One region of the Streptomyces sp. NPDC051217 genome, then DNA from elsewhere that is predicted to be linked to it. Evidence: riboswitches for the same ligand, from Rfam matches in the RefSeq annotation. Region 1 holds a riboswitch; each other region holds the start of a gene.
The links. Region 1 has a riboswitch for thiamine pyrophosphate ahead of thiO (glycine oxidase ThiO). Riboswitches for the same ligand answer to the same signal wherever they lie in the genome.
Positions count from the first base shown of each region.

Region 2: linked by a shared signal. The riboswitch ahead of ACIBBB_RS21895 (thiamine ABC transporter substrate binding subunit) and the one ahead of thiO (glycine oxidase ThiO) in region 1 are both predicted to bind thiamine pyrophosphate.
Region 3: linked by a shared signal. The riboswitch ahead of thiC (phosphomethylpyrimidine synthase ThiC) and the one ahead of thiO (glycine oxidase ThiO) in region 1 are both predicted to bind thiamine pyrophosphate.

Region 1 is NZ_JBITEV010000004.1:114,024-121,194, forward strand. Features, by position in the region: gene ACIBBB_RS11840 (deoxyribonuclease IV) at 1-546, opposite strand, end outside; gene ACIBBB_RS11845 (PASTA domain-containing protein) at 550-2,721, opposite strand; gene ACIBBB_RS11850 (thiazole synthase) at 2,887-3,681, opposite strand; gene thiS (sulfur carrier protein ThiS) at 3,687-3,899, opposite strand; gene thiO (glycine oxidase ThiO) at 4,005-5,264, opposite strand; TPP riboswitch at 5,261-5,375, opposite strand; gene ACIBBB_RS11865 (NAD(P)/FAD-dependent oxidoreductase) at 5,539-6,702, shown strand; gene ACIBBB_RS11870 (Rv2175c family DNA-binding protein) at 6,816-7,171, shown strand, end outside.
Region 2 is NZ_JBITEV010000009.1:273,121-280,291, forward strand. Features, by position in the region: gene tsf (translation elongation factor Ts) at 1-418, shown strand, start outside; gene pyrH (UMP kinase) at 617-1,396, shown strand; gene frr (ribosome recycling factor) at 1,521-2,078, shown strand; gene ACIBBB_RS21885 (phosphatidate cytidylyltransferase) at 2,078-3,148, shown strand; gene rlmN (23S rRNA (adenine(2503)-C(2))-methyltransferase RlmN) at 3,324-4,436, shown strand; TPP riboswitch at 4,492-4,616, shown strand; gene ACIBBB_RS21895 (thiamine ABC transporter substrate binding subunit) at 4,697-5,791, shown strand; gene ACIBBB_RS21900 (ABC transporter permease) at 5,950-7,171, shown strand, end outside.
Region 3 is NZ_JBITEV010000013.1:164,592-171,762, forward strand. Features, by position in the region: gene ACIBBB_RS26755 (DUF5326 family protein) at 1-103, shown strand, start outside; gene ACIBBB_RS26760 (IclR family transcriptional regulator) at 430-1,161, shown strand; gene ACIBBB_RS26765 (SsgA family sporulation/cell division regulator) at 1,314-1,748, shown strand; gene ACIBBB_RS26770 (YibE/F family protein) at 1,776-3,080, opposite strand; TPP riboswitch at 3,152-3,294, shown strand; gene thiC (phosphomethylpyrimidine synthase ThiC) at 3,289-5,079, shown strand; gene ACIBBB_RS26780 (MFS transporter) at 5,357-6,844, shown strand; gene ACIBBB_RS26785 (ferritin-like domain-containing protein) at 6,869-7,171, shown strand, end outside.

The DNA.
Region 1 (7,171 bases):
GAGCTTGGGGTGCGAGTCCAGCGCGGCGAAATACGGACCGAAGTCCTCCGCCAGCGAGCAGAGCGAGGAGCCCTGCCCCGCGGTCGACTCCAGGAGCAGATACGGGTCGTCGTCGTGCGTCAGCTCGTCGAGGAGCGGCAGCAGCCGCTCCCGTACTTGCGCCAGCGCCACCTCGCGCGTCCGCCCGCCGGTCGCCGAACCGGTGTGCACCACCACGCCCGGCGCACCGATCTCCCGGCCCCGGCGAAGGCTGTGCCGCAGCGACTCCACGGACCTCTCGGCCGTCTCCGGCGTGTGGGAACCGAAGTTGATCAGGTAGGGGGCGTGGATGTACGCGGACAGCCCCTCGGCCGCGCACTCCGCGCGGAACAGCTCGTCCTGCGCCGGATTCCCGGCCGGTGTCGCCCAGCCCCGGGGGTTGGCGACGAAGACCTGGACGGTCTCGGCGCCGATGTCACGCGCCCAGGCCAGCCCCACGCGGGCGAGGCCGCCCGCCACCGGAACATGGCCGCCTACGGGATTGCGCGGGCGGTCGGGGAGCGTCAAGCCTCAGATTCCCTTGGTCGTGATGGTGATGGTGCTGCCCTCGGGGGCGTCCTCGCCGCCGTCGACGGACTGCTTCGACACGGTGTCGTCCAGGAACGGGAAGCTCCGGTCGACCTTCACCTCGAAGCCCGCCTCCGACAGCTCGGTCCTGGCGGCGTCTATCGACTTGCCCGTGACGTCCGGGACGGCGATCATCCGCGGGCCCTTGGAGATGGTCAGCGTGACGCCGTCGCCGCGGGCGAGCCTGGTGCCCTCCTTCGCGGACTGCTTGGCCACCGACCCTTCGTCCTCGGGGGAGTTGACCCGCTCGGCCGCGATCTTCACATCGAGACCGGCGTCTTCCAGGGAAGCGGTCGCCTCCTCCTCGGACCGACCGGTCACGTCGGGCATGTGGACCGGACTGCCCTTGCTGACGACCAGCGCCACTCCGGCGTCGGGCCGCAGCTCTGTCCCCGCCTTCGGCTGGGTGCGGATGATGTCGCCCTGGTCGGTCTCCTGGTCGAAGGAGCGGGTGATGACGCCGGGCGCCAGCCCGGCCTCCTTCAGCGCGTCCTTGGCGTCGGCCAGCGACTTGCCCGCCAGATCCGGGACCCGCACGATCTCCGGGCCGCGTGAGATGACGAGGGTCACCGACCCGTTGCCCCTTATCCGCGACCGCGGCTCGGGGTCGGTGCGCATGACCGTGCCGCGCTCGAACGTCCCGCTGAAGTCGTTCTCGACCTTCGCGTCCAGACCGGCGTCGCCGAGGCGCTTCTTCGCGACCTGCTCGGTCTGGCCGAGGACGGAGGGGACACGGGTGAACTGCCCGGAGTTGATGTACCAGACACCGACGCCCACACCGAGCACCAGCAGCGCGGCCACCACGATCGCGACGACGCCCCTGCGGGGCCCTGAGGCGCTCCGTCCGGCCCGGCGGCGTACGGGCGGCCGCTGCGGAGGGGCGGGCGGTCCGGGCGGCGGCATCGTGAGCCGGCTGGTGCGGCGGACCTGGTCGTCTCCCAGGGAGGCGGCCGGGTCGGGCGTACCGGATCCGTCGGGCGAGGCCTGGGAGCGGACGAGGCGCGGAATCACGCTCGTACGGTCGTCGGAGCCGTCGCCGAGGCCATCGGCCGTACCGGTGGCCGGGGCGCCGCCGGAGGGGGCGTACGAGGCGAGGGAGGCGTCCCGCGAGCGCCCGGCCCCGCCGTCGGCGCTGTCGTGGCTGTCCTGGGACGGCTCCGAGGCGGCGCCCACGCTCGCGCCGTCCGTGTCGTCCCTGGCCCCGGCGGCGGCCGAGGTGGTCTTCATCGTGGACGTCGTGGCCTGCGGCGGCATCGCGTCCAGCTGCGCGTCGTCGAGCGCCGCGCGCGTCTCCCGGGTCTTCGCGAGGAGCGCCACCGCGTCCCCGGGGCGGATCTCCGGATTACGGGCGGTGGCCGCCGCGACCAGCTCGTCCAGCTCGACCGCCATTCCGGGCACCGCGGCGGACGGCGCGGGCACGTCCTCGTTCAGATGGAGGTAGAGCACCTGCGCGGGGGTGTCCCCGCCGTGCGGCTTGGCGCCGGTCAGCATCTCGTGCAGGACGACACCGCACGCGTACACGTCGACCCGGGTGTCGGACGTGCCGTACTCGATCTGCTCCGGGGCGAGATAGGAGACCGTGCCGAGGATCGTGCCGGTGGTGTTGGTGACCGAGCCGACGGCCCGTACGAGACCGAAGTCGGCGACCTTCACCCGGCCGTCGTCCCCTATCAGGACGTTCTCCGGCTTGATGTCACGGTGGATGAAGCCGGCCCGGTGCGCGGCGCCCAGCGCGGCCAGCATCGGCTCCAGGATGTCGAGGGCGGCACGCGGCTGGAGGGCGCCGCGCTCGCGCAGGACGTCCCGCAGCGTGCAGCCCTCCACGTACTCCATCGCCAGATACACGTACGCGCCCTCGGCGCCCTGGTCGAAGACGCCCACCACGTTCGGGTGCGCCAGCCGCGCCACGGACTTGGCCTCGCGGATGAAGCGCTCCACGAAGACGGAGTCGGTCGCCAGCGCCGGGTGCATCACCTTCAGGGCCAGGACCCGGTCGAGGCGGGTGTCGACAGCGCGGTAGACCGTGGCCATGCCGCCGACGGCGATGCGCGCGTCGACGCGGTAACGGCCGTCGAGCACCTGCCCGACAAGAGGGTCCTTGACTGTCGTATCCACCCGCCCGAGTCTACGAGCCGCCACCGACACTCCCGCAGCCCCGGGTGAGGCCGGACGCCCCAATGGAGCCGTCTTGTGACAGCACACACACCACATCGCGGCAATCGGCCGACAGCCTTCCGGCCGCCGTCCCTCAGAGCGCCCTCGGACCCCGTCAGAACGCCGTCAGAAGGCCGGCCGCTCCGGGTCCAGCATCGCCAGCCCCTCCTTGGGGGACGAGGCGTCGGCGAAGTGCCGGCGCGGGATGCGGCCCGCGCGGTGCGCCAGCCGGCCCGCCTCGACCGCGTGCCGCATCGCCTCGGCCATCAGGACGGGCTCCTGGGCGCGTGTGACCGCCGACGCCAGCATGACCGCGGCGCAGCCCAGCTCCATGGCGAGCGCCGCGTCCGACGCCGTGCCCGCACCCGCGTCCAGGATGACGGGCACGCGCGCGTGGCCGGTGATCAGCTGGAAGTTGTGCGGGTTACGGATGCCCAGACCCGATCCGATCGGGGAGCCGAGCGGCATGATCGCCGCGCAGCCCACGTCCTCCAGCTTCCTCGCGAGCACGGGATCGTCGTTGGTGTACGGCAGCACGGTGAAGCCGTCGTCCACCAACGTCTCGGCGGCGTCGAGCAGTTCGATCGGGTCGGGCAGCAGTGTCCGTTCGTCGGCCACCACTTCGAGCTTGATCCAGTCGGTGCCCAGCGCCTCACGCGCCAGCCGGGCGGTGAGGACGGCCTCGCCCGCGGTGAAGCAGCCCGCCGTGTTCGGAAGCACCCGGATGCCGAGGCGGTCGAGCACGGACAGCACTGAGCCCTGCACGGTGGGGTCGAGCCGGCGCATGGCGACGGTGGTGAGTTCGGTGCCGGACGCGGTCAGCGACCTTTCCAGTACGTCGAGGCTGGGCGCGCCGCCCGTCCCCATGATGAGCCGGGAGTCGAGGGCGGTGCCGCCGATGACGAGCCTGTCGTCGGACATCTGGTTCAGCCTCCCTGGACAGCGGTGAGGACTTCGACGCGGTCGCCGTCGGACAGGGTGGTGGCCGACCAGCGCCCGCGCGGGACGACGGTCTCGTTGAGCGCGGCGGCGACGCCCGACGGGGCGGGGGTGAGGGTCGCGACGAGGACGTCGAGGGTGACGGGGCCGGCGAGGACGCGGGCCTCTCCGTTCACCGAGACGGTCACGGAGGGGTTCACGGGCGGATCGGCGGAGGGATCGACGCACGGATCAGTGTGCGGGTTCACCGACGGATTCACGGACGGATTCACGGTGTCTGTCATGCGTGCTGCTCCTGACCTACGTCAGACGGCGGGGGAGAGGCCCGGCGAGGGGCGGGGCGCGAAGGCGGGCGAGAAGCGGTCCGGTGTGAAGGGTCGTGCGTCGTCGGGGAGTTCGCCCGTCGTGAGCACGGTGGCCATCACCTGGCCCGTGACGGGCGTCAGGAGCACCCCGTTGCGGTGGTGCCCGGTGGCCAGATGCAGGCCCGGCAGGGCGGTCGGCCCGAGCAGGGGGGCATTGTCCGGTGACGTCGGCCGCAGCCCGGCGCGGGTCTCGGTGAGCGGCAGTTCGGTGATGCCGGGGAGCAGTTCATGGGCGTCGCGCAGGAGTTCGTACACCCCGCCCGCCGTCACCGTCGTGTCCCAGCCGAGCTCCTCGCTCGTGGCGCCCACGACCAATTCGCCGTTCTCGCGGGGCACCAGATAGATGTGGCTGCCGCGGACCTCGGCCCGCAGTGTCCGGGACAGGAACGGCGCGTACGGGCGCGGCACCGTCAGCCGCAGGACCTGGCCCTTGACGGGCCGTACCGGCGGCAGGACGTCGTCCGGCACTCCGGCGAGCCGTCCGCTGAGGCTGCCACCGGCGATGACGACCTGCTCGGCGTCGAGATCGGCGCCGCCGCCGACGGTGACTCCGGCGGCCCGGTCCCGAACCACCCGCAGCCTCTCGGCCCAGGCCCGGTGGAAGACCACCCCGGCCCGCTCGCAGGCCGTCACGAGGGCCGCCGCGAGCCTGCGCGGGTCGATCTGGTGGTCGCCGTCGGCCCGCAGGCCGCCGCGTACGCCCGGAGCGAGCATCGGCTCCAGCCGCCGGCACTCGCGTCCGGTGAGCCATTCGGACTCCAGACCCGACCTCTTTTGGAGGGCGTGGAGTTCACGCAGTCGCGCGCGGTCGTCGGTGTCGAGAGCGACCGCGAGCGTGCCGCAGGCGCGGTAGCCGGTGTCCTGGCCGGTGGCGGACTCCAGCTCGGCGACGAAGTCGGGATAGAGCCGCGCCGAGGCGATGTTCAGTCCCAGCAGGGTCTGCTCGCCGTGGTCGAGTTCGCTGACGGGGGCGAGCATCCCGGCGGCGACCTGGGCGGCCCCGCCGCCCGGCTCGGGATCGACGACGGTGACGCGGAGCCCGCGCTGCGCCGTGCGCCAGGCGGTGACGAGGCCGATGACGCCGCCCCCGACGACCAGGACGTCGGTGTGCCGGGGACCTGGGCCGGCGGACGGGTCCGGAGACCTGCCCGGAGACGGCTCCGGACCGGATTCCCCCAACGGAACGTGAGATGAGCGCATGGGCGTCCAGCTCCTCCCTTCGCCGGCATGACCCGGATCAGGTTCGTACGGTCGGAGGCCGCGTCAGCCTCCCTCTCAGCCCGGTGCGTACGGGCTCCCGCGAGGTGTGAAGTCTCTTGTTCGCTACTGCCGATAAGTGCTTCCGGGTCAGGGTAACCCCCGGTCGCCGTGCCCTGTAAGGGAGTCGTCGTCCCGGCCGGGTCCTTAAGGTGATCAGGTGAACGAGCAGCGGAAGCAGGCGGACGGGCGGCGCACCGTCATCGTCGGCGCGGGCATGGCGGGTGTGCAGACCGCCGTCGCACTGCGCGAACTGGGGTACGGCGGCCCCGTCACCCTCGTCGGAGCCGAGCCCCACCAGCCCTACGACAGGCCCCCACTCTCCAAAGCCGTCCTCCTTGGGACGGCGGAGGGTTCGGCTTTCGACGTGGACTTCGACGCGCTCTCCCTGGAGCTGCGGCTCGGGCTCGAAGTGACCGGCGTGCGCCCCGAGGACCACGAGGTGGACACGGAGGCGGGGCCGGTCCCGTACGACGTACTGGTCCTCGCCACCGGCGCCGAACCGGTCACGCTCCCCGGCGCGAAGGACGTGCCCGGTGTCCATCTGCTGCGCACCCTGGACGACGCCGCGCGGCTGCGCCCCATCCTGGACCGCGGGAACCAGATCGTCGTGGTCGGCGCGGGCTGGATCGGCGCCGAGTTCACCACCGCCGCCAGGGAGGCCGACTGCGCGGTCACCGTCGTGGAGGCCGCGGACCGTCCGCTCGCCGGCGCACTGCCGGCCGAGGTCGCCACTCCGATGGAGGACTGGTACGCGGAGAGCGGCGCGGAACTCCTCACCAACGCGCGCGTGGCGGGCGTCCGGCCCGGCACGGTGTTCCTCGCCGACGGCCGCGAACTGGCGGCGGACGCGGTCGTCGTGGGCATCGGCGCCAGACCCGCCACGGGCTGGCTGGCGGGTTCCGGCATCGTGACCGGCCCCGAGGGTGCCGTCACCGCCGATGACCGGCTGCGTACCTCACGGGCCGACGTGTACGCGGTCGGGGACTGCGCCTCTTTCCCCTCGGCCCGCTACGGCGAGCGGCTGCTGGTGCACCACTGGGACAACGCGCTCCAGGGGCCGCGCACGGTCGCCGCCGACATCGTGGGGGAGGCCCACGAGCCGTACGACCCCGTGCCGTACTTCTGGTCCGAACAGTTCGGCCGCTTCGTGCAGTACGCGGGCCACCACGCGCGGGCCGACACGCTGCTGTGGCGCGGCGACCCGGCGACCGCCGCCTGGTCGGTCCTGTGGCTGCGCGAGGGGGCGCTGGTGGCGCTGATGACCGTCGGCCGGCCGCGTGATCTGGCGCAGGGCCGCAAGCTCGTCGCGTCGGGCGCGCGGATCGACACCGAGTGGGCGGCCGACCCCGCCGTACCGCTGAAATCGACCGTTCTCTGACCTCTGCCGATCCCGCCCCCGCGCTGTCGTCCCCCGGCCGACGCGGTGCCCGGCGACCCGTTCGGTGCCCGGCTCGGCTTCCGACTGTCAGTCCGGGATGGCAGGCTTGTCCTGTGACTGAGATTGACGCAAAGATCGATGCTCTCGTCCCTGCCTGGCTTCACCTGCCCGATATCGCCGAGATGCTGGATATCGAGGTGACGCGTGTGCGTCAGCTGGTGAAGGAAGGCACGCTGATCGCCGTGCGCCGCGGGGAGAACCGCGCGCTTCAGGTGCCGGCCGCCTTCATCGACGGCAACAAGGTCGTCAAGGGCCTCGCCGGGACCTTGACGCTCCTGAGGGACGACAGCTTCACCGACGAAGAGATGCTTGAGTGGCTCTTCACTCCCGACCCGTCCCTGCCGGGCACGCCCGCGCAGGCCCTCAGCGAGAATCGCGGTACGGAGGTGAAGCGCCGCGCTCAGGCGCT
Region 2 (7,171 bases), on a different contig from region 1:
GGGCGAGGGCAGCTACGTCGGCACGTACATGCACCGCACCATGCCCGACCTCCCGCCGCAGGTCGGTGTCCTGGTCGAGCTGGAGAAGGGCAGCGCCGACGCCGCGACCGTCGCCGCCGTCGCCAAGGACGTCGCCCAGCACATCGCCGCGTTCGCGCCGAAGTACCTCACCCGTGAGGAGGTTCCGGCCGACGTCGTCGAGAACGAGCGCCGCGTCGCCGAGGCCACCTCCCGCGAGGAGGGCAAGCCCGAGGCCGCGCTGCCCAAGATCGTCGAGGGTCGCGTCAACGGCTTCTTCAAGGAGGTCACCCTCCTTGACCAGCCGTTCGCCAAGGACAACAAGAAGTCCGTCAAGAAGGTCCTGGACGAGGCCGGTGTCACGCTGAAGCGCTTCTCGCGCATCCGCGTCGGTGCCTGACCTTCCGGACACCGTCCCGGGGTCTAGCACCTGGGACAGCGCAGTCGTACGCGATCGACGGTGGACCCGGCTAGGGTCTACTGCAGCCGCCGGCCGAACACGCGCCGGACGGCCGCAGATCTGACGAGGAGGCCATTGCCGCTAGGGACACAGACCCATCGGCAATGGCCTTCTTCGTATGTGCACGAGGAGATCCCCATGAACAAGGGCGCGGACGCCACCCAGTCCACCGACGACAACAGCGACCCCGGCAAGAAAGCCGGGCGCTTCATGCTGAAACTGTCCGGTGAGGCGTTCGCCGGTGGGGGAGGACTCGGCGTCGACCCCGACGTCGTACACGCCATCGCCCGCGAGATCGGCGCCGTCGTGCGGGACGGGGCGCAGATCGCCATCGTCATCGGTGGAGGCAACTTCTTCCGCGGCGCCGAACTCCAGCAGCGCGGCATGGACCGGGCCCGCTCCGACTACATGGGCATGCTCGGTACGGTCATGAACTGCCTCGCCCTGCAGGACTTCCTGGAGAAGGAAGGCATCGACTCCCGCGTCCAGACGGCCATCACCATGGGGCAGGTCGCGGAGCCGTACATCCCGCTGCGCGCCGTACGGCACCTGGAGAAGGGCCGCGTCGTCATCTTCGGCGCCGGCATGGGGATGCCGTACTTCTCCACCGACACCACCGCCGCCCAACGCGCCCTGGAGATCGACGCCGAAGCGCTGCTGATGGGCAAGAACGGTGTGGACGGGGTGTACGACTCCGACCCCAAGACCAACCCCGACGCGGTGAAGTTCGACGCGCTGGAGTACGGCGAGGTGATCACCCGCAACCTCAAGGTCGCCGACGCCACGGCCGTCACTCTCTGCCGCGACAACGCGCTGCCGATCCTTGTCTTCGAACTCCTCACGGAGGGCAATATCGCGCGCGCCGTCAAGGGTGAGAAGATCGGCACGCTCGTGAGCGATCAGGGCACCCGGGCCTGAACTCCGGCTGCCCCGCACGGGGATGGACAAAGCCCTGCCGGTCGGACACCGTGCAGGAAGAAGACGCGACGCAGGTTCCGCCGGTAAGCACACCGGGCCCACTCAAGACACGCAGGAGCAAGTGGTGATCGAAGAGACCCTCCTCGAAGCAGAGGAGAAGATGGAGAAGGCCGTCCTGGTCGCCAAGGAGGACTTCGCCGCGATCCGCACCGGTCGTGCGCACCCGGCGATGTTCAACAAGATCGTGGCGGACTACTACGGTGCCCTGACCCCGATCAACCAGCTGGCCTCGTTCTCGGTGCCCGAGCCGCGCATGGCCGTGGTGACCCCGTTCGACAAGAGCGCGCTGCGCAACATCGAGCAGGCCATCCGCGACTCCGACCTCGGAGTGAACCCCAGCAACGACGGAAACATCATCCGCGTGGTGTTCCCCGAGCTTACGCAGGACCGCCGCAAGGAGTACATCAAGGTCGCCAAGACCAAGGCGGAGGACTCCAAGATCTCGATCCGCTCCGTGCGCCGCAAGGCCAAGGAGACGATCGACAAGCTGATCAAGGACGGCGAGGTCGGCGAGGACGAAGGCCGCCGCGCGGAGAAAGAGCTCGACGACACCACGGCGAAGTATGTCGCCCAGGTTGACGAGCTGCTCAAGCACAAGGAAGCCGAGCTGCTCGAGGTCTGATGAACGACTCTTCCTGGGGGGCCCCGCCGACTGCCGGTTACTGGGGACCGCCTGACCAGGGGGCTGCCCCGGCGGGTCCCGCATACGATGAGCTTGACGCACAGCAGACTCGGCCCATGCCCATCGTGCCCGACGTACCCGCGAGCGGCGGGTTCCAGGATGACGACCGGGGGGCTGCTCGGCCGGGCGGCCCCCTGTTCCGTGACGAAACGCCGCAGGAGCCCATGTCCGCCCCTCCGCCACCCCCGCCGAAGAAGCGGGCAGGCCGTGACCTCAGGGCGGCCATAGGTGTCGGTGTGGGACTCGGCGCGGTGATCGTGGCGTCCCTCTTCATCGTGAAGGCCGTCTTCATCGGCGTCATAGTGGTCGCCGTCGTCGTCGGGCTGTGGGAGTTGACCTCCCGGCTCGACGAGAAGAAGGCCATCAAGGCGCCCCTCGTTCCGCTCGCGGTCGGTGGCGCGGCGATGGTGGTCGCCGGGTACGTACGGGGCGCGGAAGGCGCCTGGGTCGCCACGGCGCTCACCGCGCTCGCCGTGCTCGCCTGGCGCATGACGGAGCCGCCCGAGGGCTATCTCAAGGACGTGACCGCGGGCGTTTTCGCGGCGTTCTACGTGCCCTTCCTGGCGACCTTCGTCGCGATGATGCTCAAGGCGGACGACGGCGCGCAGCGCGTGCTGACGTTCCTGGTTCTGACCATCGTCAGCGACACCGGTGCGTACGCGATCGGCTGGCGCTTCGGAAGCCACAAGCTGGCGCCGCGCATCAGCCCCGGCAAGACCCGCGAGGGCCTGTTGGGCGCCGTGGGGTTCGCCATGGCGGCCGGTGCGCTGTGCATGCAGTTCCTCATCGAGGACGGCACCTGGTGGCAGGGGCTGCTGCTCGGTCTCGCCGTGGCCGCCAGTGCCACGCTCGGGGACCTGGGCGAGTCGATGATCAAGCGGGACCTCGGGATCAAGGACATGGGCACGCTGCTGCCCGGTCACGGCGGCATCATGGACCGCCTCGACTCGCTTCTGCCGACGGCCCCGGTGGTGTGGCTGCTGTTGGTGGTCTTCGTCGGCTCGGGCTGAGTCGTATCCCTACCGGTTACCCTGGTAAGGCCCGCCGTCCTGGACGGCGGGCCTTACTGCGCTCCGCGGTCGCGGAGCCCGTCACATGAGGTCTCCTGGCACCGGCAGTGTGCCCACGTCTCTCCCGCAGCCGGCGGGGAACACCGGCCTCGTCGTACCGAGGAGAAAACAGCTCATGGCACCGCCCAATCCCGGAGAGCTCACGTTCGTCGCGCCCCGTGGCGCCAAGAAGCCGCCGAGGCACCTCGCCGACCTCACGCCGGAAGAACGTCGCGAGGCCGTCGCGGCGCTCGGTGAGAAGGCGTTCCGTGCCAAGCAGTTGTCGCAGCACTACTTCGCGCGGTTCGCGAACGACCCCGCCGAGTGGACGGACATCCCGGCCGCCGCGCGCCAGAAGTTCGCCACGGAGCTGCTGCCCGACCTGATGTCCGTGGTGCGGCATATCTCCTGCGACGACGACACCACCCGTAAGACGCTGTGGCGGCTGCACGACGGCACGCTGGTCGAGTCCGTCCTGATGCGTTACCCGGACCGGGTCACCATGTGCATCTCCTCGCAGGCGGGCTGCGGCATGAACTGCCCGTTCTGCGCGACGGGGCAGGCGGGCCTCGACCGCAACCTGTCCACGGCGGAGATCGTGCACCAGATCGTGGACGGCATGCGCGCGCTGCGCGACGGCGAGGTCCCCGGCGGGCCCGCCCGGCTGTCCAACATCGTCTTCATGGGTATGGGCGAACCACTCGCCAACTACCGCCGCGTCGTCGGGGCGATCCGCCGGCTGACCGACCCCGAGCCGGACGGCATCGGTCTCTCGCAACGGGGCATCACCGTTTCGACGGTGGGCCTGGTGCCCGCGATGCTGCGCTTCGCCGACGAGGGCTTCAAGTGCCGCCTCGCCGTCTCGCTGCACGCGCCCGACGATGAACTGCGCGACACCCTCGTGCCGGTCAACACCCGTTGGAAGGTGCGGGAGGTGCTCGACGCAGCCTGGGAGTACGCGGAGAAGTCGGGCCGCCGCATCTCCGTCGAGTACGCCATGATCCGCGACATCAACGACCAGGCGTGGCGGGGCGATCTGCTGGGGCGGCTGCTCAAAGGGAAGCGGGTACACGTCAATCTGATCCCGCTCAACCCGACGCCCGGGTCCAAGTGGACGGCCTCCCGCCCCGAGGACGAGAAGGCCTTTGTCGAGGCCGTCGCGTCCCACGGGGTGCCCGTAACGGTGCGCGACACCCGCGGCCAGGAGATCGACGGGGCATGCGGTCAGCTGGCGGCGACGGAGCGCTGAGTGCGGCGTAGGGGCCCCGTTGAGGTCCATGTACTCTGGGGTTCGAACGAATTACATATTCCGACAGGGGAGCGCCACAGCGCTGAGAGTGCGGCAGAGGCTCGGGAAGAGCCTCACGATCGCAGACCCTCTGAACCTCGCCCAGGTCATTCTGGGTAGGAAGTTCGGTCATCACTCATGCTGTTGCGCCCTGCCCTGTTCCGGTCCGCCGGTGCGGGGCAGGGCCGCGTCTTCTCCTGGACACCCCAGGAGGAATTCAGTTGCGTACCACGAAGAAGATGGCGGTCGGCGCCGTCGCCGCGGCGCTGGGAGTCTCCGCGCTCGCCGCGTGCGGCGGCGGGTCCGAGGACGCCGGGTCGTCGGACGGGGCGAAGTCCAAGAGCGTGACGCTCGTCGCCCACGACTCTTTCGCGGCCTCGGACTCCGTACTGAAGGAGTTCACCGAGCAGACGGGCTACACCGTCAAGGTGCTGAAGAGCGGCGAGGCCGGCGAGGCGCTCAACAAGGAGATCCTCACGAAGGGTTCCCCACAGGGCGATGTCTTCTTCGGCGTCGACAACACGCTCCTCTCGCGCGCTCTCGACAACGGCCTGTTCACGCCGTACGAGGCGAAGGGTCTCGACCAGGTCCGCGCCGACGTGCGGCTCGACGACGCCGAGCACCGTGTCACCCCTGTCGACACCGGCGACATCTGCGTCAACTACGACAAGAAGTACTTCACGGACAAGAAGCTGGCGCCGCCGGAGTCCTTCGCCGACCTGACGAAGCCCGCCTACAAGAACCTTCTCGTCGTCGAGAACGCCGGGCAGTCCTCACCGGGGCTCGGCTTCCTCCTCGGTACCGTCGCCGCGTACGGGGACGACGGCTGGCAGGACTACTGGAAGCAGCTCAAGGCCAACGGCGTCCAGGTCGTCGACAGCTGGGAGCAGGCCTACAACGAGGACTTCTCCGGCTCGGCCGGCGGCAAGAAGGCGAAGGCGGAGCGCCCGCTCGTCGTCTCGTACGCGTCGAGCCCGCCCGTCGAGGTCCTGTACGCCGAACCGCAGCCCCAGGAGGCGCCGACCGGCGTCGCCACGGGGACCTGCTTCCGCCAGATCGAGTTCGCCGGTCTGCTCCAGGGGGCGAAGAACGAGGGGGGCGGCAAGGCACTGCTGGACTTCCTGGTGAGCAAGACCTTCCAGGAGGACATGCCGCTCAACATGTTCGTGAATCCGGTCGTCGACGGTGCGAAGCTGCCGGCGCTCTTCACCGACCACGGCGCCGTCGTCGATATGCCGCAGACCATGGACCCGGAGAAGATAGCCAAGAACCGTGACGAGTGGATCCAGTCGTGGTCCTCACTCGTCGTCAAGTAGGCGCGGACGCCGCCCGGAAGGGCGAGCGGAGCACGCGTACGGCTACGGGGCCGGTAGTCGGGAAGTCAGCTCGGCGGCCGGGCCGAGGACGGGGCCGGGACGCCGGCGCCGCGGTGCGTGCCGCGCGGCGCCGGGGGAGCGCCGTACGGCTCTGCCTCATGGCCGTGCCCGTCGCGTTCTTCGCGGTCTTCTTCGCCTACCCCGTCGTCGCGATCGTCGGCCGGGGGCTGAAGGCGGACGGCTCCTGGCACTGGGGCAGGTTCGGCGACGTGCTGGGCCGGCCCGACATCGGGCAGGTGCTCTGGTTCACGACGTGGCAGGCCGCGGTCTCCACCGCGCTCACCCTGCTGATCGCGCTTCCCGGTGCGTACGTCTTCGCGCGCTTCGAGTTCCCCGGCAAACAGCTTCTGCGCGCCGTCGTGACGGTGCCGTTCGTCCTGCCGACCGTTGTTGTCGGTACGGCGTTCCTCGCGCTGCTGGGGCGCGGCGGGCTGCTCGACGAACTGTGGGGCGTGCGGGCGGACACGACGGTGTGGGCGATCCTCCTCGCGCATGTGTTCTTCAACTACGCGGTGGTCGTCCGCACCGTGGGCGGCCTCTGGGCGCAGCTGGATCCCCGTCAGGAGGAGGCCGCGCGGGTGCTCGGTGCCGGGCGGCTCGTGGCATGGTGGCGGATCACGCTGCCCGCACTGGGCCCCGCCGTCGCCGCCGCGGCGCTGATGGTGTTCCTCTTCACCTTCACTTCCTTCGGCATCGTCCAGATCCTGGGCGGTCCGGCCTACTCCACCCTGGAGGTGGAGATCTACCGGCAGACCGCGCAGCTGCTCGATCTGCCCACCGCCGCCGTTCTGACGATGGTGCAGTTCGCCGCCGTCGGCGCGATTCTGGCCCTGCACGCCTGGACCGTACGGAGGCGGGAGACCACCCTGAAACTGGTCGATCCCGCGCAGACGGTGCGCAGGCCGCGGGGAGTCGGCCAGTGGGCGCTGCTCGCCGGCGTGCTCGGCACCGTCCTCCTTCTGATCCTGCTGCCTCTCGGCGTGCTGATCGAGCGGTCGCTCGACGGCCCCGCCGGGTACGGCTTCGACTACTACCGGGCGCTGCGTTCGGTGGAGGCGAGCGGCGGCACATTCCTCGTACCGCCGCTGGAAGCGGTCTGGAACTCGCTGCGCTACGCCCTCACGGCCACCGTCATCGCCCTGGTCGTGGGCGGGCTGGCCGCGGCGGCGCTCACCCGGCGAGCGGGGCGCCTCGTACGGGGCTTCGACGCGCTGCTGATGCTCCCGCTGGGCGTCTCCGCGGTCACTGTCGGTTTCGGGTTCCTGATCACGCTCGACAAGCCGCCGCTGGATCTGCGGGCGTCGTGGATTCTGGTGCCGC
Region 3 (7,171 bases), on a different contig from region 1:
CGGGCTGCTCTTCAAGGTGCTGATCCTGGTGGCCCTCGTCGGCGGACTCGTCTACGGCGTAAGGAAGTTCACGTCGTCCTCGTCCTCGCGTGGCGACTGGTAGGAGCGCCGCCGCCCCTCACCGGGGCGGCCCCCGCCCCCGCCGTTAGCCCGCGCGGGGGAATGGCGGAGACGAAACCACGCCCCGCTCAGAGGCTGCCATTAGAGTGGCAAGCCTCTGCTGCGTCCTGCGAAAACAGCGTCGATGGTCGCTTTGACCAACGCATTGTGCGGGTTCTCGGCGCCGGACCTCGGACTCTGTCTCGGGTCCCCCCGGGGCGCGGCAGGCGCGGGGGCGGCCCCCGCGAGCGGGCGCACGCCCGTCAGTACGCCTGGGGGTGACCTTTGGCCACAGCGACCACGCCAGCTGCCCCTACCCTCATCGGTTCGGTGCGGCGTGCGCTGCGCCTGCTGGAGTCGGCCGGCTCCCATCCGAGCGGCGCCCCGGCGAAACAGCTGGCCCGGGAGGCCGGTCTTCCCCTCCCCACCGCCTATCACCTGCTGCGCACCCTGACCCACGAGGGATATCTGCGCCGGGAGAAGGGCGTGTTCTTTCTCGGTGACGCGGTGGACCGCCTGGTGAACGGCGAGGTCTCGGGGGCCGGCCGGGCCCGGCGCACCATGGTCGAGTCGATGGAGCACTGCCGCGATCTGATCGGGGCGCCGGTGTACTTCGCGATCTACCGCGAGGGCGAGATCGAGATCGTCGCGGTGGCCGACAGCCCCGCGGCGCCCGCCGTCGCCGAGTGGGCCGCCTTCCGCGAGACCGCGCACGCGCACGCGATCGGCCAGTGTCTGCTGAGCCAGCTCGACGAGGAGGCCCGCCGGGACCATCTGGACCGGTATCCCGTGGGCCCGCTCACCCCCTACTCCGTCGCCGACCGGCGCACACTGCTCGCGCGCCTCGGCGCCATGAGGCGTACGGGACCGGTGCTGGAGCGCCAGGAGTACGCGCTCGGCCAGGTCTGCGCCGCCGTACCGATCAGGGCAGGGGCGACGGTCGCGACCCTCGCGACGTCCGTGCCGCTGCATCAGGAGGAAAGACTGCTTCCCGCTGTCGAACTGCTATGCAAAGAGATCGGAAGCATGATCGGCTCGCTGGAATTCTCTATCAGTATCTGAAATATCACTCCTTGTGATCCGTTACAGCGTGCTGGACGATTAAGAAGAGGATCAAGGGGCATCAATACCGGACGTTTCACCCCTGAAACCCCCGAAATCTCTCTGAATTTCTTACTCTCCGTAACTTTCCGTCTTCCACTGCGGGGTACATGATGCGCGAGTTGGTTCAGGCCGAAGTCCTGATGAGTTTCCTTGTCTCCGAAGAGCTCTCATTCCGAATTCCGGTGGAACTCCGTTACGAGACGACGGACCCCTACGCGGTGCGGATGACGTTCCATCTGCCCGGCGACGCCCCGGTCACCTGGGCCTTCGGCCGTGAGCTGCTGATCGACGGCATCAACGAGCCCAGCGGCGACGGCGACGTGTACATCTCGCCGACCGAGCCCGAAGAGCTCTCCGACGTCCACATCAGGCTCCAGGTCGGCGCGGAGCACGCGCTGTTCCGGGCCAGCGCCCCGCCGCTGGTGGCCTTCCTCGACCGTACGGACCGGCTGGTCCCGCTCGGCCAGGAGATGGCGCTCGGGGACTTCGAGACCGACCTGGAGGAGACGCTCGGCCGCATCCTCGCCGAGGAGAACGCGGGCTGAGCGCCGCCCCCGCGGGCGCCGTCGCGGCTACGCCTTGCGGCGCCGTCCACCGCGGCCACCACCGCGCGGCGCCGACGATCCCGGCCGGTCGGCCGAGACCACCAGCGCCGCCAGTGCCGTGGTCACCGGGACCGACGCGACCAGACCGATCGACCCCACCAGGGTCCGTACGATCTCCTCGGCCACCAGCTCGCTGTTGGCCACCGTCCCCACGCTCGACTCCGCGATCGAGAAGAGCAGCAGCAGCGGCAGCGCCGCGCCCGCGTAGGCCAGTACGAGCGTGTTGACCACCGACGCGATGTGGTCGCGTCCGATCCGGATACCCGCACGGTAGAGCGCGCGGGGCCCCATGTCGGGGTCCGCCTGACGCAGCTCCCACACCGCCGACGTCTGGGTGACCGTCACATCGTCCAGCACACCCAGCGATCCGATGATCACGCCGGCCAGCAGCAGACCGCTCATGTCGATCTCCGGGAACAGCCCGTGGATCAGCCCGGTGTTGTCGTCCGTGTTGCCCGTCAGGCTCGCCCAGCCGATGAACAGCGAGCCCAGCAGCCCGATCAGCAGCAGGGAGATCAGGGTGCCGAGCACGGCGACGGACGTACGGGCCGTGAGGCCGTGGCACAGATACAGCGCGATCAGCATGATCGCGCTCGCGCCGACGACCGCCACGATGAGCGGGTTCGAGCCCTGGAGAATCGCCGGCAGGATGAAGAGCGTCAGTACGGCGAACGAGATGACGAGCGCGACCAGTGCCATCAGCCCGCGCAGCCGCCCCACCACGATCACCGCGAGCGCGAAGATCCCGGCCAGCAGCGCCATCGGCACCGTGCGGTCCACGTCCGTGACCGAGTACTGGAGATCCTTCGGCGCGTCCGGCGCGTAGGCCACCACGACGTCCTGATTCACGTGAAACTGCCGCGGCGCGTCCGGCTGGACGACCTCGACGAACCTGCGCCCCTTGTCCTTGCCGCTCTTCACCTCCACCGTCGCCTTCTCGCAGTCCCCGTTCTGCGCGCGCTCCGCCTCCCGCCCCTGCGGCGTCGACGTATCGCCCGTCGACGGGACTTGAGCGGCGTTCACGTCACTGCAGTCGACCTGCTCGATCTTCACCACCTGGCCCTGCTGGGTCTGCCGGTCGAAGCCGACACCGGTGCGTTCGTGGGCCGGGGTGCCGCCGGGCCAGAGCACGATCAGACCGACAACGACGGCCGTCGCGAAGGGAATCAGCACCGCGGCGATGACCTTGCGCAGGTGTCTGGAGACCGGCGCGGCCGGCCCATGACTGTGCGAGTGGCCGTGCGGATCGGGTGTCTGCGGGGATGGGGTCACCGACCGATCATCGCAAGAACGGTGTAGGCCCTCTGTTCAGCACGCCCGATAGCGCGTTAGCGTGGTGGTGCCTTTACACACGCGGGAGCTCGGAGCACCGGGCTGAGAGGACGCTGACTGTGGAGTTCCGGGGTCTCCCCGGATCCCTGAGCTGCGTCGACCGCCGAACCTGTTACCGGGTAATGCCGGCGTAGGGAGTAGGTCTCATATGACCGTTCAGGACACACGCACGTCTGCCTCCAACGGCTCCGAGGGCTCGGAGCCCTCGGAGGGCTCCAGGGCCATCGGCTGGCACAAGGGATACGTCGAGGGCTCACGCCCCGATCTCCGGGTGCCGGTCCGTCAGGTGCATCTCACCAACGGCGACGACGTGACGCTGTACGACACGTCGGGGCCGTACACCGACCCCACCGTCGAAACCGACGTACGGCGCGGGCTCGCACCGCTCCGGGAGAACTGGATCATCGGCCGGGGCGACACCGAGGAGTACGCGGGCCGCCCCGTCCGCCCCGAGGACGACGGGCTCAAGCACACCTCGCCGCGCGGTGGACTCCGCAATCTCGACGCGGTCTTCCCCGGCCGCCCGCGCCAGCCGCGCCGGGGCCGCGACGGGCAGGCGGTGACCCAGCTCGCGTACGCCCGGCGCGGCGACATCACCCCGGAGATGGAGTACGTCGCCATCAGGGAGAACGTCGCGCCCGAGGTCGTACGGGACGAGATCGCGGCCGGCCGCGCCGTACTGCCGGCCAACGTCAACCATCCCGAGATCGAACCGATGATCATCGGCAAGCGGTTCCTCGTGAAGGTCAACGCCAACATCGGCAACTCCGCGGTCACTTCCTCCATCGAGGAGGAGGTGGACAAGATGACCTGGGCCACCAAGTGGGGCGCCGACACGGTCATGGACCTCTCCACCGGCCGCAACATCCACACCACCCGCGAGTGGGTGCTGCGCAACTCCCCCGTCCCCATCGGCACCGTGCCGCTCTACCAGGCGCTGGAGAAGGTCGACGGCAAGGCCGAGGAGCTGACCTGGGAGATCTACAAGGACACGGTCGTCGAACAGGCCGAGCAGGGCGTCGACTACATGACCGTCCACGCGGGCGTGCTGCTGCGGTACGTGCCGCTGACGGCCCGCCGCAAGACCGGCATCGTCTCGCGCGGCGGCTCGATCATGGCGGCCTGGTGCCTGGCGCACCACAAGGAGTCGTTCCTTTACGAGAACTTCGAGGAGCTGTGCTCCATCCTCGCCTCGTACGACGTGACGTACTCCCTCGGCGACGGGCTGCGCCCCGGGTCGATCGCCGACGCCAACGACGAGGCCCAGTTCGCCGAGTTGCGGACGCTGGGCGAGCTGAACACCATCGCCAAGCGGCACAACGTACAGACCATGATCGAGGGTCCGGGCCATGTCCCGATGCACAAGATCAAGGAGAACATCGACCTCCAGCAGGAGATCTGCGAGGAGGCGCCGTTCTACACGCTCGGCCCGCTGACGACGGACGTCGCCCCGGCGTACGACCACATCACCTCCGGCATCGGCGCGGCGATGATCGCCTGGTGGGGTACGGCGATGCTCTGCTACGTGACCCCCAAGGAGCACCTGGGCCTGCCCAACCGCGACGACGTGAAGACCGGTGTCATCACGTACAAGATCGCGGCGCACGCGGCGGATCTGGCCAAGGGGCATCCGGGGGCGCAGGAGTGGGACGACGCGCTGTCGGACGCGCGGTTCGAGTTCCGCTGGGAGGACCAGTTCAATCTGGCGCTCGACCCGGACACGGCAAGGGAGTTCCACGACGAGACGCTGCCCGCCGAGCCGGCGAAGACCGCGCACTTCTGCTCGATGTGCGGACCCAAGTTCTGTTCGATGCGGATCTCGCACGACATCAGGCGCGACCACGGAGGTTCGCAGGACGAGATCGAGGCGGGCATGGCGGCCAAGTCGAAGGAGTTCGCGGCGAGCGGCAACCGGGTCTATCTGCCGCTGGCGGAGTGACCGGCGGCGCCTGACGACGGATGCCCCCGACCGGAAGACCGGTCGGGGGCATCCGTGTCTCCGTGTCTCCGTATGTCCGGGGCCCGCGGAACTCGGTGCTCCGGCTCCGTAGGTCGTAGCCGGGACTCCCACCAAAGTGGTGGTTGAGGCCGCGAAAGGTGGGGATGGGCCGGAATCCCTTGTACCGGGCAGTGGCGAACGTATCGGATGAGTCCTGTAGACGGCAGGCGGCAGAGCGCATCACCGACATCCCCAGCGTTCCGAGGGACAGACCTGCATGGCCACAGAAGCCGGCACCGGACAAGCGACACCCGACTCGACACCGAACCCCGTCCCACCGGCGAAGTCACCGGCATCAGCGCAGGCACCGGCCTCGGCACTGCCGCCGCACTCCGGACTCCTGCTCGGGATCCTGTCGTTGGCCGCCTTCATGGCCGGGCTCGATCTCTTCATCGTCAACGTCGGCTTCGACGCCATCGGCCGTGAATTCGACGGCGCCTCCCTCGCGGACCTCTCGTGGGTCCTCAACGCCTACGCCATCGTCTTCGCCGCACTCCTGGTGCCCCTGGGCCGCCTCTCCGACCGCTACGGCCGCAAGGCCGGATTCCTGCTCGGCGTCGCCCTGTTCACCGCGGCGTCCGCGGCCTGCGCCGTATCGACATCGCTGTGGCAGCTCGTCCTCTTCCGGGTGCTCCAGGCGGTCGGCGCCGCGGCGCTGACGCCCGCCAGTCTCGGTCTGCTGCTCTCGGCGTTCCCGCCGGAGCGCCGGGCCGGTGCCGTACGGATCTGGTCGGCGAGCGCCGCGCTGGCGGCGGCGGCCGGGCCGGTCTTCGGCGGTCTGCTCGTCAGCGCGTCATGGCGGTGGATCTTCCTGGTGAACATCCCCATCGGTGTCCTCGCGCTGGTCGTGGCCTTCCGTATCGTCCCCGACTCCAAGGAAGCGGCGATGACCCGGCTGCCCGATCTGCCGGGAGCCGCGCTGCTGACGGGTTCGATCGCGCTGCTGGCACTCGGCCTGGTGAAGATCAACGACTGGTCCGGGGTCCGGACGTCCGCCGTGCTGGCCGGTGCGGTCCTCGGGATCGCGGTGTTCTGGTTCCGGTCGCGGCGCCATGCCTCCCCGGTGATCGAACCGGCGCTGCTCCGGGTGCGGGCCTTCGTCTGGTCGAACCTGACGGCGGTCGCCTTCAGCGCGGCGTTCGCCGCGAACCTGCTCACCGCGATCCTGTGGATGCAGCAGGTCTGGCACTACTCCGCACTGCGTACGGGACTCGGGATCGCCCCGGGCCCGCTGATGGTCCCGCTGGCCGCGATCGTCGCCGCGAAGCTCGCGGCACGCGTCCCGGCGGGCCGGATGGTCGCCGCCGGCTGTCTGCTGTGCACCGTCGGTGTGCTGCTGATGGCGGCGAGCATTGGGCAGAGCCCGCACTACGCGAGCGAGTTGCTGCCCGGCTGGCTGATCGGCGGGGTCGGGGTGGGCCTCGCGCTCCCCACGATCCTCGCGACCGCCACGACCGACCTGCCGGCGGCCCGGTTCTCCACGGGCAGCGCGGTGGTCAACATGAGCCGGCAGATCGGCAGCGTGCTGGGGATCAGCCTGCTGGTCGCGATCCTCGGCACCCCGCTCACCTACGACGCGACCCACGAGGCGTTCGTCAACGCCTGGATCGCGATCGGGATCTTCATGATGCTCGGCGCCGCGACCGCGTTCGGTATGACCTCGCGTCCTGCCGCCCGCGGATCCCGGGCGCCGGCGAGCACGTAACCATCTCCTTCGAGAGGAAACGTCATGAACACAGGCCTCAACCTGGGCAGCGGCACCAACCTCGCCGTCGGCACCGACGGTGTGAGCACGAGCAAGACGCGCGTCGTCTTCGTCGACTGTCTGCCCGCGCTCACTCTCGGCCCGCAGCTCTCGCTGGCCCGCTTCGGTGAGATCGGCCTCGACCGGTCCACCCCCGACACCTTCGAGCGCTACCTGCACGACCTCGAACCGGGCACCGAACTGGCCGTCGCCTTCATCGGAGGCAGCGGTTCCTCGGCACCGGCGGCGGTCCGCAGCCTGCGCGGTATGCGCGGCTTCGCCAAGACC